Tolumonas auensis DSM 9187: one gene and its partners. The protein of the gene in region 2 interacts with the protein of the main gene of each other region in a pairwise test. Links are inferred from orthologs where the notes say so. Each region holds a gene or a part of one and is shown on either strand. Other genes may lie near its edges.

Evidence for each region. The genes of interacting proteins can lie anywhere in the genome.
Region 1: the proteins of recO (region 2) and recR interact in binary tests that used the Escherichia coli proteins (3 or more experiments, as listed by UniProt). The link is inferred for Tolumonas auensis DSM 9187 from one-to-one orthologs.
Region 3: the proteins of recO (region 2) and ssb interact in binary tests that used the Escherichia coli proteins (3 or more experiments, as listed by UniProt). The link is inferred for Tolumonas auensis DSM 9187 from one-to-one orthologs.

What each region holds. Positions count from the first base shown.
Region 1 is NC_012691.1:2,421,932-2,425,975, forward strand. The notes cover bases 1,267-4,044. They hold recR (recombination mediator RecR), read right to left. Parts: upstream 3,068-4,044; coding sequence 2,465-3,067; downstream 1,267-2,464. Other genes in these bases: htpG (molecular chaperone HtpG), read right to left, coding at 1,267-2,354; TOLA_RS11250 (YbaB/EbfC family nucleoid-associated protein), read right to left, coding at 3,155-3,487; dnaX (DNA polymerase III subunit gamma/tau), read right to left, coding at 3,531-4,044. In the rest of the region: adk (adenylate kinase), read right to left, coding at 1-319; more of htpG, read right to left, coding at 453-1,266. UniProt on the Escherichia coli protein: May play a role in DNA repair. It seems to be involved in an RecBC-independent recombinational process of DNA repair. It may act with RecF and RecO.
Region 2 is NC_012691.1:928,600-934,131, forward strand. The notes cover bases 1,417-4,416. They hold recO (DNA repair protein RecO), read left to right. Parts: upstream 1,417-2,556; coding sequence 2,557-3,276; downstream 3,277-4,416. Other genes in these bases: rnc (ribonuclease III), read left to right, coding at 1,417-1,665; era (GTPase Era), read left to right, coding at 1,662-2,564; pdxJ (pyridoxine 5'-phosphate synthase), read left to right, coding at 3,273-4,004; TOLA_RS04380 (type III PLP-dependent enzyme), read right to left, coding at 4,086-4,416. Outside these bases: lepA (translation elongation factor 4), read left to right, coding at 1-73; lepB (signal peptidase I), read left to right, coding at 77-997; more of rnc, read left to right, coding at 994-1,416; more of TOLA_RS04380, read right to left, coding at 4,417-5,246. UniProt on the Escherichia coli protein: Involved in DNA repair and RecF pathway recombination.
Region 3 is NC_012691.1:256,320-260,556, reverse strand. Bases 1-2,971 are described here. They hold ssb (single-stranded DNA-binding protein), read left to right. Parts: upstream 1-1,183; coding sequence 1,184-1,759; downstream 1,760-2,971. Other genes in these bases: edd (phosphogluconate dehydratase), read right to left, coding at 2,614-2,971; TOLA_RS01220 (bifunctional 4-hydroxy-2-oxoglutarate aldolase/2-dehydro-3-deoxy-phosphogluconate aldolase), read right to left, coding at 1,951-2,598; uvrA (excinuclease ABC subunit UvrA), read right to left, coding at 1-991. In the rest of the region: more of edd, read right to left, coding at 2,972-4,237. UniProt on the Escherichia coli protein: Plays an important role in DNA replication, recombination and repair. Binds to ssDNA and to an array of partner proteins to recruit them to their sites of action during DNA metabolism. Acts as a sliding platform that migrates on DNA via reptation.

The DNA.
Region 1 (4,044 bases), 1.5 Mb from region 2 along the record:
GAACGAAGTCAACGTTGATACCCGCTTCTTTCATCGCATCAGCCTGAGGAATGGTGCGAGGAAATCCGTCCAGCAGGAAACCGTTTTTGCAGTCTTCCAGAGTAACGCGTTCTTTAACCAGATTGATGATCAGTTCATCGGAAACCAGCTGACCTGCGTCCATTACCGCTTTAGCCTGCAGCCCCAGTGCTGTGCCCGCTTTGATAGCAGCACGCAGCATATCCCCGGTAGAAATTTGCGGGATACCATACTTCTCCATCAGGAACTGTGCCTGAGTGCCCTTCCCTGCGCCTGGTGCGCCTAGCAGAATGATACGCATATCTATTTTAGCCTCTGTTTCAGATAACCTTACTTAGGGCGCAAAAAGTACACGTTTTTGCGCCATTCCTCAACCTTTTCACCCAAACAAAAGCCGTGACAGGCACGGCTTTTGAATATTGGAAGTAATTAAATTACCCCAGCAGTAAGCGGTTCATGCGGGCAACGAAACTGCTCGGATCAGTCAACCCACCCTGTTCGGTCAGTTGCGCCTGTTCCTGCAGCAATAACGCCCACTCTTTGAAGCGTTCTTCATCCTGCACATCGGCGATATGGTGGATCAGTGCATGTTCCGGGTTCACTTCCAGAATGTATTTCTGCTCCGGCACTGGCTGACCAGCCGCCTTCATCAGTTTCATCATCTGGCTGCTCATACCATGACCATCAGTCACCGCACATACCGGAGTTTCCGTCAGACGATGTGATACACGTACATCCGCAACTTCGCTGCCCAGTGCAGTTTTCAGACGCTCAATCAGACCGGCATTGGCTTTAGCAGTCTCTTCCTGTTGCTTACGGCTCTCTTCATCTTCCAGATCGCCCAGTTCCAGATCGCCACTGGTCACTGAAATCAGTTTTTTGCCATCGAACTCTGACAGATGGTTCATCAGCCATTCGTCGATGCGCTCCCACAGCAGCAGAACTTCAACGCCTTTTTTGCGTAACAGTTCAAGATGCGGGCTATTTTTCGCCGCAGCATAACTGTCTGCAATGATGAAATAGATCTTGTTCTGACCTTCTTTCATGCGGGATACGTAATCAGTCAGGCTGACAGTCTGAGCATTGCTGTCGTTATGGGTAGAGGCAAAGCGCAGCAGTTTGGCGATATCTTCACGGTTAGCCCAATCTTCCGCCGGACCTTCTTTCAGTACATTACCGAACTCACCCCAGAACTTCTGATATTTATCAGCATCATCTTTAGCCATCTTGTCCAGCATGCTCAGAACACGCTTGGTGCAAGCTTTACGCAGCTGCGCAGTAATTTTGTTGTCTTGCAGGATCTCGCGGGAAACGTTCAGTGGCAGATCGTTGGAATCCAGCACACCTTTTACGAAACGCAAGTAAGTTGGCATGAACTGTTCAGCGTCATCCATGATGAATACGCGCTGTACATACAGTTTAAGGCCATGTTTCTGTTCACGATTCCACATATCCCAAGGCGCACGGGCCGGAATATACAGCAGACTGGTGTATTCCATGTTGCCTTCGACACGATTGTGCGACCAGGTCAGGGGATCTTCGTAATCATGAGATACGTGTTTGTAGAATTCGCTATATTCTTCGTCTTTGATCTCTTTGGCAGAACGAGTCCACAGTGCCGTTGCACGGTTAACTTGTTCCCAAGCGCCTTCAGTCGCCGGTTTATCTTCACCTTCGGCAGCTTCTGGTGCTTTCCACAGTTCTACCGGAATGCTGATGTGATCAGAATATTTGCCGATCACGGAACGCAGACGATAATCGTCAAGGAATTCGGTTTCATCTTCTTTCAGATGCAGGATCACATCGGTACCACGGCTGTCTTTGGTGACTTCAGCCACCGTAAAGCTGCCATCACCAACCGATTCCCAACGAACCGCTTTATCATGAGTCTGACCAGCAACACGGCTGATTACAGTGACTTTGTCTGCCACGATAAAGGCAGAATAGAAACCCACACCAAACTGACCAATCAGTTGGGAATCTTTGCTCTGATCACCGCTTAAATTCTGGAAGAAATCTTTGGTGCCGGAACGGGCAATGGTGCCCAGATGCTGGATTGCATCTTCACGGCTCATACCGATACCGTTATCGGAGATAGTCAGGGTGCGCTGTTCTTTATCAATCAACAGACGGACATGCAGCTGACCATCATTTTCATATAAATCAGCATCGGACAACGCTTTGAAGCGCAGCTTATCAGCCGCATCCGCCGCGTTAGAGATCAGTTCACGCAGGAAAACCTCTTTGTTGGAATAGAGGCTGTGCGCCATCAGGTTCAACAGTTGTTTAACTTCAGTCTGAAACCCATGGGTTTCCATATGAACAGTTTCTGTCATCTTGCTTTCCTTGATTTACGGGGAATTTCTGGTACAGAAAACAAGATGGGGATGAATGGCTGATTTTCAAGTCAGGAAAATGCCCTGACGTAGTATATTGAAAGAAAAGGTTACTCCAGCGGACGACGACCGCTTAATGAATGCGACAATGTAGTTCCATCCACCAGTTCAAGCTCCCCGCCAACCGGGACACCATGCGCAATACGGGTGATATTGATCTGATACCGTTTCGCCATGCTGGCAATATAAAATGCCGTCGCATCACCCTCAATGGTTGGATTGGTCGCCAGAATCACCTCCTTCCACTGGCCGCCTTGCAGCACATTATCCAGTTGATCCAGCCCCAGCTCTTTCGGACCAATGCCATCCAGCGGAGATAAGTGCCCCATCAGTACGAAATAACGACCGGAATAAAGATGCGTTTGTTCAATCGCCGCCACATCAGCCGGTGTCTCGACGATACAGAGCTGGCCACTCTCCGCCCGTTTCGGATTCGCACAGATATCACATAACGAGTTTTCAGTGAAAGTACGGCAATGCTGACAATGGCCAATTTCCGTCAGAGCCCGCTGCAGGGTTTGCCCTAACTGCATACCACGTTTACGTTCGCGCTCCAGCAACTGAAATGCCATCCGTTGTGCCGATTTGGGTCCGACACCAGGCAATACTTGTAATTCACGGATCAGAGCATCCAGTAGTGGGCTGAACTTCATGCGTTATACATCCACAGAGTAAGAAACGAAAACAGGCCGTAGCTTATCACTACGACCTGTCAGATACGAATGATCGCCGGAACGGGATCAGAATGGCATTTTGAAACCAGGCGGCAATTGCATACCACCGGTAATTTCAGCCATTTTAGCTTTATTCTGTTCTTCAGCCCGACGCACGGCATCATTAAAAGCAGCAGCAATCAGATCTTCCAGCATTTCCTGATCATCATCCTGCAACAGACTTGGGTCGATAGTGACACGGCGGACATTGTGGCTGCCAGTAATAGTGATCTTGACCATACCGGCACCTGATTCACCAGTGACTTCCATCTTTGCCACTTCTTCCTGCATTTTCTGCATGCGCTCTTGCATCATCTGCGCCTGCTTCATCAAATTGCCCATTCCACCTTTACCGAACATGTTTCCTCACTCAATTTCTATTTGGTTGTGGTTTCAGTCCGCTTCAGTCGCCGGAAGCGGTGGTATCTGTTTTCAATGGCTGAATACTACCATCATCCAGCGTAGCGCCAAACCGTTGCTGTAAAAACTGAACATTCGGATCAGACAGCAATAACAGTTCCGCTTCCTGCTGCAGCCGGATCCGCTCCTGCTGCTCAATTTCTGCCGGACAAGGCAGCGCCAGTTGCACTACCGGCTCAACCTGCAAATTTATGGCCGTTGGCAATATGGTTGATATTGCCTCTGCCAGTTCCTGTACCATCCGAGGCTGAGCCAGATGACGAGCTTCATTTCGGATCTGTAAGTGCCAGCTGTCAGCTTGCTGATCAGTAACTACCGCCTGCATAGCCAGTTGTCGCACCCGGCCGGCAACAGGTAATTTAGCGACTGTTTGTGCCCATTGATCACTGCTTCGCAGTAGTAATTCATTACTCCGCCACACCGAGTCATCGTCTTCATCCGTTTCAGGCAAACGGCTGACCGGTGCCGGATTAGATTGCATCACCGGCGGTGCGGAA
Region 2 (5,532 bases):
GAAATCTGTAGGCCGGGTTGACGTGCCGCAAGAAGCATTCCTCGCAATCCTGCATGTTGGAAAGGATAATTAATTAATGGCTAACACTTTTGCATTGATTCTGGTCGCTGTCACTGTGGTGACAGGACTTGTCTGGTTATTAGATCATTGGGTGCTTGTTCGTTTCAGGGCTGCGAAAGCTCGGCAGGCACAGGAATCTGCACATGCTCCGTTGACTGCAGAGGTTATTGAAAAACTAATGACTGAACCGGTCTGGGTGGAACAGTGCAAAGGCATCTTTCCGGTCATCGCAGCAGTATTGATTTTACGCTCATTTTTATATGAGCCATTCCAGATACCATCCGGCTCGATGATGCCGACATTGCTTGATGGTGATTTTATTCTGGTCAATAAATATGTTTATGGCCTGAAAGAACCCGTAACTAACCGTACTTTAATTGAAACCAGTCATCCAGCACGTGGCGATGTTGTTGTATTCAAATATCCGGAGAATCCGGGTATTGATTACATCAAACGCATCATTGGATTACCCGGCGATAAAATTATTTTCCGTAATAAAGAGCTTTATCTGCAGCCCGCTTGCAAGGACAGTAAAATTTGTCCTCAGCTGAAAAAAGTTGAAACGGAGTTTGTTGAAAGCGGGATGTTCACTCAGTTGGGAATGCCTCTGGAACATTACTCCGAGAAACTAACTACAGTTAAAAGCCATGATATTTTGATAAATAACCTTATTCCGGATCGCGCAGGTCAGTATTACCAGCAATCCGGACAGCCAGCAGGCGAGTGGGTTGTGCCTGAAGGGCATTATTTTGCGATGGGGGATAACCGCGATAACAGTCTGGATAGTCGTTTCTGGGGATTTGTACCGGAACGCAATCTGGTCGGGAAAGCGGTTGCTATCTGGATGAGTTTTGAATTCGACCGACCGGAGGGTAGTTCTGTGCCTGGGTGGATTCCGACCGGTGTTCGTTTTAATCGTATAGGCAGTATTCAGTGAATGATAAATTATCACGCTTAGAGCAAAAGCTAGGCTATCCGTTTCAGAACAAAGATTTATTAGTTCGGGCTATCACTCATCGTAGCGCCGGCTCCCGTCATAATGAACGTCTGGAGTTTTTAGGTGATTCGATCTTAAGTCTGGTTATCGCCGAAGTACTCTATCATCGTTTCCCGAATGTAAGCGAAGGGGATATGAGCCGGATGCGGGCGACGTTAGTCCGCGAAAAAACACTGGCTGAACTGGCCCGTGAATTTGCGCTGGGTGATTATCTGATCCTTGGGCCGGGTGAACTGAAAAGCGGTGGCTATCGTCGGGAATCAATACTGGCGGATACCGTTGAGGCTTTGATCGGCGCGATCTATCTCGATAGTGATCTGGATGGGATCCGAACATTAATGCTGAACTGGTACAACGAACGGCTGGATTCAATTCGTCCGGGTGTTGAGCAGAAAGATCCGAAAACTCGTCTGCAGGAGTTTCTGCAGGGGCGTCGCCGTCCGTTACCAACTTATGCGGTAACTGATGTTAAAGGGGAAGCACATAATCAGCAGTTTACTGTTGAATGTGCGATCGATGATATTGAGGCTGCGTTCGTTGGTGTTGGTTCCAGCCGCAGAAAGGCTGAGCAGGCCGCTGCTGAAAGAGCTCTGGAGCAATTAACATGACTGAAGAAAAAACCTACTGCGGTTTTGTCGCAATCGTAGGTCGGCCAAATGTTGGTAAATCGACCTTACTAAACAAGTTACTGGGACAGAAAGTCAGTATTACTTCCCGTAAACCACAAACTACACGTCATCGTATTCTGGGTATTGATACACAGGGTGCTTATCAGACCATATTTGTTGATACACCGGGTCTTCATATTGAAGAAAAGCGGGCGATCAACCGGCTGATGAATCGTGCTGCCACAAGCTCTCTGGGTGATGTGGAAATGGTTGTATTTGTCGTCGATGGCACTCACTGGACTGACGATGACGAGATGGTGCTGAATAAGTTGCGCCATATGCATTGCCCGGTCGTGCTTGCTGTCAATAAAGTTGATGTAATCAAAGACAAAGAGATCCTGTTACCGCATCTGCAAATGCTGGCACAGAAAGGTAATTTTGCTGAAATCCTGCCGATTTCTGCGGAAAAGGGTACCAACGTCGAGAAAATCCGTGAAATGGCTAAACGGTTGTTACCTGAAGGGGAACACTATTTTCCGGAAGATTACATCACGGATCGTAGCTCACGTTTCATGGCATCAGAGATTATCCGTGAGAAACTGATGCGTTTTACCGGAGAAGAATTACCTTACTCTGTTACTGTTGAAATCGAGCGTTTCAAAGTAGAAGAAGATGGATTATTTCATATCAATGCCCTGATCCTGGTTGAGCGCGAAGGTCAGAAAAAAATGGTGATCGGTAACAAGGGTGAAAAACTCAAAGTTATCGGCACCGAAGCACGCCTGGATATGGAACGGTTGTTTGGCCAGCGTGTTTTTCTGGAACTCTGGGTCAAGGTTAAATCCGGTTGGGCTGATGATGAACGAGCCTTACGTAGCTTAGGTTATGGTGATGACTGAGCCGGATTTATCGCCGGCTTTTGTCTTACATACCCGTCCGTACCGGGAAACCAGCCAGCTGGTGGATCTGTTTGTCGCTTCAATGGGCAAGGTATCCGTCGTTGCGAAAGGTTCCCGCTCACCCCGTTCTTCGGTAAAAGGGCTGCTTCAGCCCTTTTTGCCACTTCATATCCACTATGGTGGGAAAAGCAGTCTGAAAACTTTGCTGCAGCTTGAGGCGCGAAGCCCGCAAGTTGCATTGCAGGGAGAACGATTATTCAGCGCCTTATATCTGAACGAACTGCTCTATTATTTGCTGGAACCTGACACTGAATATCCCGGATTATTCAGTGGCTATTTTCAGACATTGCTGGCATTAGCCGATCAGCAACAACTCGTTTCCCCACTGTTACGGCAATTTGAATTACTATTACTGCAGCAATTAGGTTATGGCGCAGACTTTTGTTATGCGGCTGATAGCTGTTTACCGATAGACCCTGCCTGTTATTATCGCTATGAACCAGAAGCTGGATTTATCACTACAGCTCTGCGTGATCATGCCTTTTTTTCTGGTCGGGAAATCATTGGGATAGCAGAGCAGGCCTTTTCTGATGAATATATTTTAGCTGCGGCCCGTCGTTTTAGTCGTCAGGCGTTTGCCGCATTATTAGGTAACCGTCCCCTGAAAAGCAGGGAGCTTTATTCTGCATTTATAGCAAGGAGATCAGAGTGAGCAAGATTTTATTGGGTGTGAACATTGATCACGTGGCTACGTTGCGTAACGCCCGTGGTACCGCATATCCGGATCCTGTGTTTGCAGCCGCATTGGCAGAACAGGCAGGGGCAGAAGGGATCACGGTCCATTTGCGTGAAGATCGTCGTCATATCACCGACCGCGATGTTGAAATTCTGCGTCAGACTATCAAAACGCGCATGAATCTGGAAATGGCAGTCACTGAAGAGATGCTGTCTATTGCCTGTCGGATCAAACCTCAGTTTGTCTGTCTGGTGCCTGAAAAGCGTCAGGAAGTGACCACGGAAGGCGGTCTGGATGTCGCGTCACAAGTGGAACGGATCCGCGATGCGGTGACTCGTCTTGCTGCTGTGGGTACCCAGGTATCACTGTTTATTGATGCTGATCATGCACAAATTGATGCTGCGGTTGCTAGTGGTGCGCCTTATATAGAGATCCATACCGGTCGTTATGCTGATGCAGAGACTGAAGAAGAACAACAGCAAGAACTGGTTCGTATTGCTGAAGCGGCTGCTTATGCATCCAAAAAAGGTTTGAAAGTGAATGCCGGACATGGCTTGCATTATCAGAATGTACAGGCAATTGCGGCTATTCCTGAGATGATTGAACTTAATATTGGTCATGCGATTATTGGGCGGGCTGTATTCAGTGGATTGCCTGAAGCTGTGGCAGAAATGAAGCGTCTGATGCTGGAAGCGCGTCAGTAAGTGCAATAAGAACGATAAGAACAAAAAGGGTAGTCATAGTCGACTACCCTTTTTTATTTAACCAGCTGATTAGAAACAGTATTAAGCAACTGCTTTTATCTCTATTGCTTCCTGGCTGTCAATCACCAGAATGCTGGCTTTACGGAAGAAGTTAAATTCAGTAGCAGAAGCCCAGGTATAGGCACCCATCATCTTACCTACAATAACATCACCTACATCCAATTCCGGCAGATCGATATCATCGGCCAGTACATCAATGCTGTCGCAGGTCGGGCCGGCCAGTACGGCTGGTTTTGCTTCACCTGTGGCATAAGGTGCTGATTTCGGGTAGTTGATATGGTCAAACAGCTGGCCGCTGTAGCTGCCATACAGCCCATCATCCAGATAATACCAGGTGCGCTCAAAACGTTCTGCTTTACCCATAACGCTGGCGACAGAGGTCATGCAAGGGGCACTGATGAAGCGTCCCGGCTCTGCCAACAGGCGAATACCTTTCGGTGTGTGACTTAATGCTTCACGAATCGGGGCGCAGAATTCATAGATATCGAAATCTGCACCATCTGCACCGTAATTGACCGGGAAGCCACCACCGATATCCAGCACCTGAAGATTGATATCTTCTGCTGCTGCATCACGCAGGATCTGATTACAGGAAGTGATAGCCTCGACATGGCGTTTGGAGTTCGGTACCTGTGAGCCAACATGGAAGGACAGACCAATCACGTTCAGGCCCATTGCTTTGGCTTTGCGCAGCAATGGCAAGGCGGCTTCAGGTGTACAGCCAAATTTCTTGGACAGGTCTACTTTAGTTTCCGGGTTAGGGAAGCTGACGCGCAGCAACAGTTCGGCCTTATCCTGATAAGGCAGGAACTTGTCCAGTTCGACCGGGTTATCGAATACGAAAACTTTACAGCCGTATTCGAGCGCATAACGGATATCACCGTCACGCTTGATCGGGTGAGTATGAATACAATCGTCCGGGTTGATCTGATTTTCTAACATCACATCAACTTCGCCGTTCGTAGCCAAATCAAAACCACAGCCTTCAGCTTTCAAAGTTGCAACAACAGCTGAATGAGGTAATGGCTTTAATGCATAGTGCAGACGAACGCCTGGCAGGGCTTGTGTTAAAGCGCGGTACTGTTTACGGACAGCGGCCTGATCCAGAACCAGCAAGGGGGAACCATAGGTCGCGACCAGTTCGCGGTAATCCAGTTCAGCAGGGACGATTTCGTTGTTCATTGTATGTTTACACCTCACAAAAGGGCCACGGCCCTGTCACCAGTGATACGCTCTGTCCGATCAAGCAGAACGCGATGCTTTATAAAAAATCCGGCGCATTATCGGGCTTTTGTGTGACAGTGCAATAGCAATTATCACACTATTTTCAATGAAGCCTTCAGGATGGGGTGTTTATCAGCATTAACAACGGGTATATGTGTGGTTTTTTGGTAAAAAAATCTAACAAGATAGCCTTTATTTGGATTTTTGCTTGTTGATGTGTCGGTTTTTGGCGGGAAATAAAGAA
Region 3 (4,237 bases), 670 kb from region 2 along the record:
CAAACTTGTAATGATCAGCGACCGATTTCAGCATCTGGAAGTAATAAAAACTGCGTTTATCCCAGCCACGGATCGCGCCGCCGGTCAGACTCAGTTCCGGATTGGTCACCACTTTATGCGGATCAAAATATTGCTGCACACCCAAGCCATCACAGCTCGGACAGGCACCGGCCGGGTTGTTGAACGAGAACAGCCGCGGTTCCAGTTCACTCAGGGAATAGCCGCATTCCGGACAGGCGAAGTTCGCGGAGAAAATCAGCGGTTGCGCTTTGTCATCGTCCATATCCGCAACATAAACCAGTCCGCCGGATAAATGCAGTGCCGTTTCAAAGGATTCAGCCAGACGCAGTTGCAGATCCGGCCGGACTTTGAAGCGATCGACCACCACTTCGATGGTATGTTTCTTCTGCAGTTCCAGTGTTGGCGGGTCAGAAAGATCACAGACCTCACCATCAATGCGGGCGCGGATATAACCCTGCGCGGCCAGACTTTCCAGCAGCTGCTTATGCTCCCCTTTACGGTTACGCACCACCGGCGCCAGAATCATCATCTTGCGGTTTTCCGGCTCCGCCAGCACCCGATCCACCATCTGGCTGATCGTTTGTGCTGCCAGCGGCAAGTCGTGTTCCGGGCAACGAGGTTCACCTACGCGGGCATACAGCAAGCGCAGGTAATCGTAGATTTCGGTGATAGTGCCGACGGTGGAACGCGGGTTATGCGAAGTGGATTTCTGTTCGATGGAGATCGCCGGCGATAAGCCTTCGATATGATCCACATCGGGTTTTTCCATCAGGCTTAAGAACTGACGTGCGTAGGCAGAAAGGGATTCAACATAACGGCGCTGCCCCTCCGCATATAATGTGTCGAAAGCCAGCGATGATTTGCCAGAACCGGAAAGACCGGTGATTACAATCAACTTGTCACGCGGCAGCGTCAGATTGATATTTTTCAGATTATGGGTACGTGCGCCCCGTATCTCGATCTTGTCCATAGAATGCCAGCTGTGAACCATATCAAAACTTAAGTATGGCATAGCCAGCACTGGATGAATAGCCAGTATTGCTGCAAATATGTTAATGTCCGGCCCGCAAACTATTTACGGCCTGTCATAGCTGTCGATCTGACTTTAGGGACGATTATTGCTAAGATAGGTAGCTATAGAATTCGAATTTTTACGGAGCAGATCATGGCCAGAGGCGTAAATAAAGTCATCATCGTTGGCAATCTGGGTCAGGACCCGGAAGTGCGCTATATGCCAAACGGCAATGCGGTAGCCAATATCACTGTTGCCACCAGCGAAAGCTGGAAAGACCAGCAAGGTCAAATGCAGGAACGCACTGAATGGCATCGGATCGTGCTGTACCGTCGTCTGGCTGAAATCGCTGGTGAATATCTGCGTAAAGGCTCGAAAGTTTATCTGGAAGGTCGTCTGCAAACCCGTGAATGGCAGGATCCGCAAGGCCAGAAACGCTACACCACCGAAATCATCGCCAATGAAATGCAGATGCTGGATGGTCGTGGCGCAGGTGCTCCACAACAAGGTGGCAATATGGGTGCTCCGGCACAGCAACCACAACAAGGTAACTGGGGCCGTCCATCCGCTCCGGCAGCAGCAGCTCCACAGGGCGGCGCAACCCCGGGTTACGCACCGCAGCAAGCCGCACCACAAGGTAGCTATACTCCGGCACCAGCACCGGCACAGCAGCAGCCAACCTATAACGAACCGCCAATGGATTTCGATGACGATATTCCGTTCTGACGAATACCTTAGAGTTAATTTGTAAAGATTAGATATAAATAATATTTTATTTCAGTAACTTATAACAAAGTTTACCGTTTTTCACATTGAAGTTCTGTAAACTTTTTTAGTTATACTTAGGTTATGTCATACCTGTAGAAGGTGCGAACAAGTACTCTATTCCCTGAACCGATGACTTGTTCGCATATTTCTTAGCGCCTTAAACTATTTACTAGCTCCACAGCTTTTTGGGTCAATTCGGTAATGGTTGCCCAATCGCCCGTATTGATGGCATCGGCTGGCAACATCCAGGTGCCACCCACAGTAGCAACACAACCTAAAGCAACATAATCTGCTACGTTTTTCGGGCTCACGCCACCTGTGGGGCAGAATTTCACTTGTGCCAAGGGGGCTGCAATTGCTTTCAGTGCAGCAGCGCCGCCATTCGCTTCCGCTGGGAAGAACTTCAGGTGATCATAACCCAGCTCTAAGGCGGTCATGATTTCCGAGGGTGTCGCCACACCCGGAATCAACGGGGACGGACCTTTTTTCGCATGCTCCATCAGCGTACGGGTATAGCCGGGAGAGATGATAAACTTCGCCCCCGCTTCAACCGCTGCATCATATTGTTCCGGTGTCAGTACCGTTCCAGCGCCAACCTGCGTTTCAGGTAATGCGGCCGCAATGGCACGGATTGCATCGAGTGCAGCCGGGGTCCGCAGGGTAATTTCAAACACGGTGATCCCACCTTCTGCCAGTGCTTTTGCCATCGGCACTGCATCTTCCACACGTTTGATCACCATTACCGGAACCACCGGGGAAGCAGCGAATACCGCTGCTGGTTCAACTTGCCAGCTCATACAGGCTCCTGTCTGTTAGCCCAAATAATTAAAAATCGTTGCGCCTTGCTCCGCACCGGAAACAACCTGACGGAATACGGAAAACAGTTCGCGGCCTGAACCAAAATGCTCACGGGTTAAGTCCACCTGAGCCGGTGCACGCGCCTGAATGTCGGTCAATACATCGATTTTGCCATTGGCAGCATCCACTCGAATGACATCACCGGTAGCAATTTTAGCTAATGGTCCGCCACGTTGTGCTTCCGGTGACATATGGATCACTGCCGGTACTTTCCCTGACGCACCAGAAAGGCGACCATCAGTGACTAAAGCTACCTTTAAGCCGGCTTTCATCAGGTTACCCAGAACAGGCATCAGTTTATGTAACTCCGGCATCCCGTTCGCAGCCGGGCCGTTGAAACGCACGACAATCACCACATCAGAAGTAAATTCACCTGCGTGATAGGCTTTCTCCACATCGTGTTGAGACTCAAACACACGGGCAGGCGCTTCAATAAAGTGATGTTCCGGTGCAACCGCACTGATTTTAATGACGCCACGACCGAGGTTTCCGTCGACGACTTTCAGACCACCCTGCGCACTAAAGAAGGTGCCCGGCAAAGCAATGACTTCCGGATTTTTGGAATCCGTTGCTGGTCGATAGACCACTGCACCACCATTCAGATGCGGCGTCTTGAGGTAATCTTCCATACAACCAAACACAGGGGTGGCATCCATATTCAGCAAACCCCGTTCCGCCAACCCTTTCATGAGAGTCGGCACACCACCTGCGTTTTGGAAATCGTTGATATCTGCCGGTCCATTTGGGTACATTTTTGCCAACAGTGGAACGACCTGCGAAAGCGTATCGATGTCATCCCAAGTCAGGATATAACCAGCCGCTGCGGCAACAGCAACCAGATGCATGGAATGGTTGGTACTGCCACCAGATGCCAGCAACACAACCAGACCATTGACGATAGATTTCTCATCCATCACCTGCCAGAGCGGACGATACAGCGTACCACTGTCTGCTTGTGATGTGATATGCAATACAATTTGTTCAGTAAGTGCGGCTCGTAACTCAACACTTGGCGGCAGGAACGCAGAGCCAGGGAGCATCAGCCCCATCGCTTCAAACACCAGTTGGTTGGTATTCGCGGTACCATAGAACGTACAAGTCCCTGAGGAATGGTAGGCACCACATTCCATTTTTTGCAGCGCGTCCTTGCCAACTTCTCCCGCGGCATATTTCTGACGGACTTTCACTTTCTCATCGTTACTGATACCGGTTGGCATCGGACCGGCCGGGACAAATGCCGTTGGCAGATGACCAAACGACAACGCGCCCATGAGTTGGCCCGGAGCAATCTTATCGCAAATCCCTAACAGTAGCGTGGCATCAAACGTATTGTGACTGAGCGAAACCGCGGTCGCCTGTGCAATGACTTCACGGGAAAACAGCGATACATCCATCCCCTCCTGACCTTGCGTCACACCATCACACATCGCAGGCACACCACCGGCAACCTGGGCACTGTGACCGACGTTGCGAAGAGCGTCCTTAATGAACTGCGGATAGACATCATAAGGCTCATGTGCACTCAGCATGTCGTTATACGCAGTGATGATGCCGACGTTCACCTTGGTGAAATCCAGA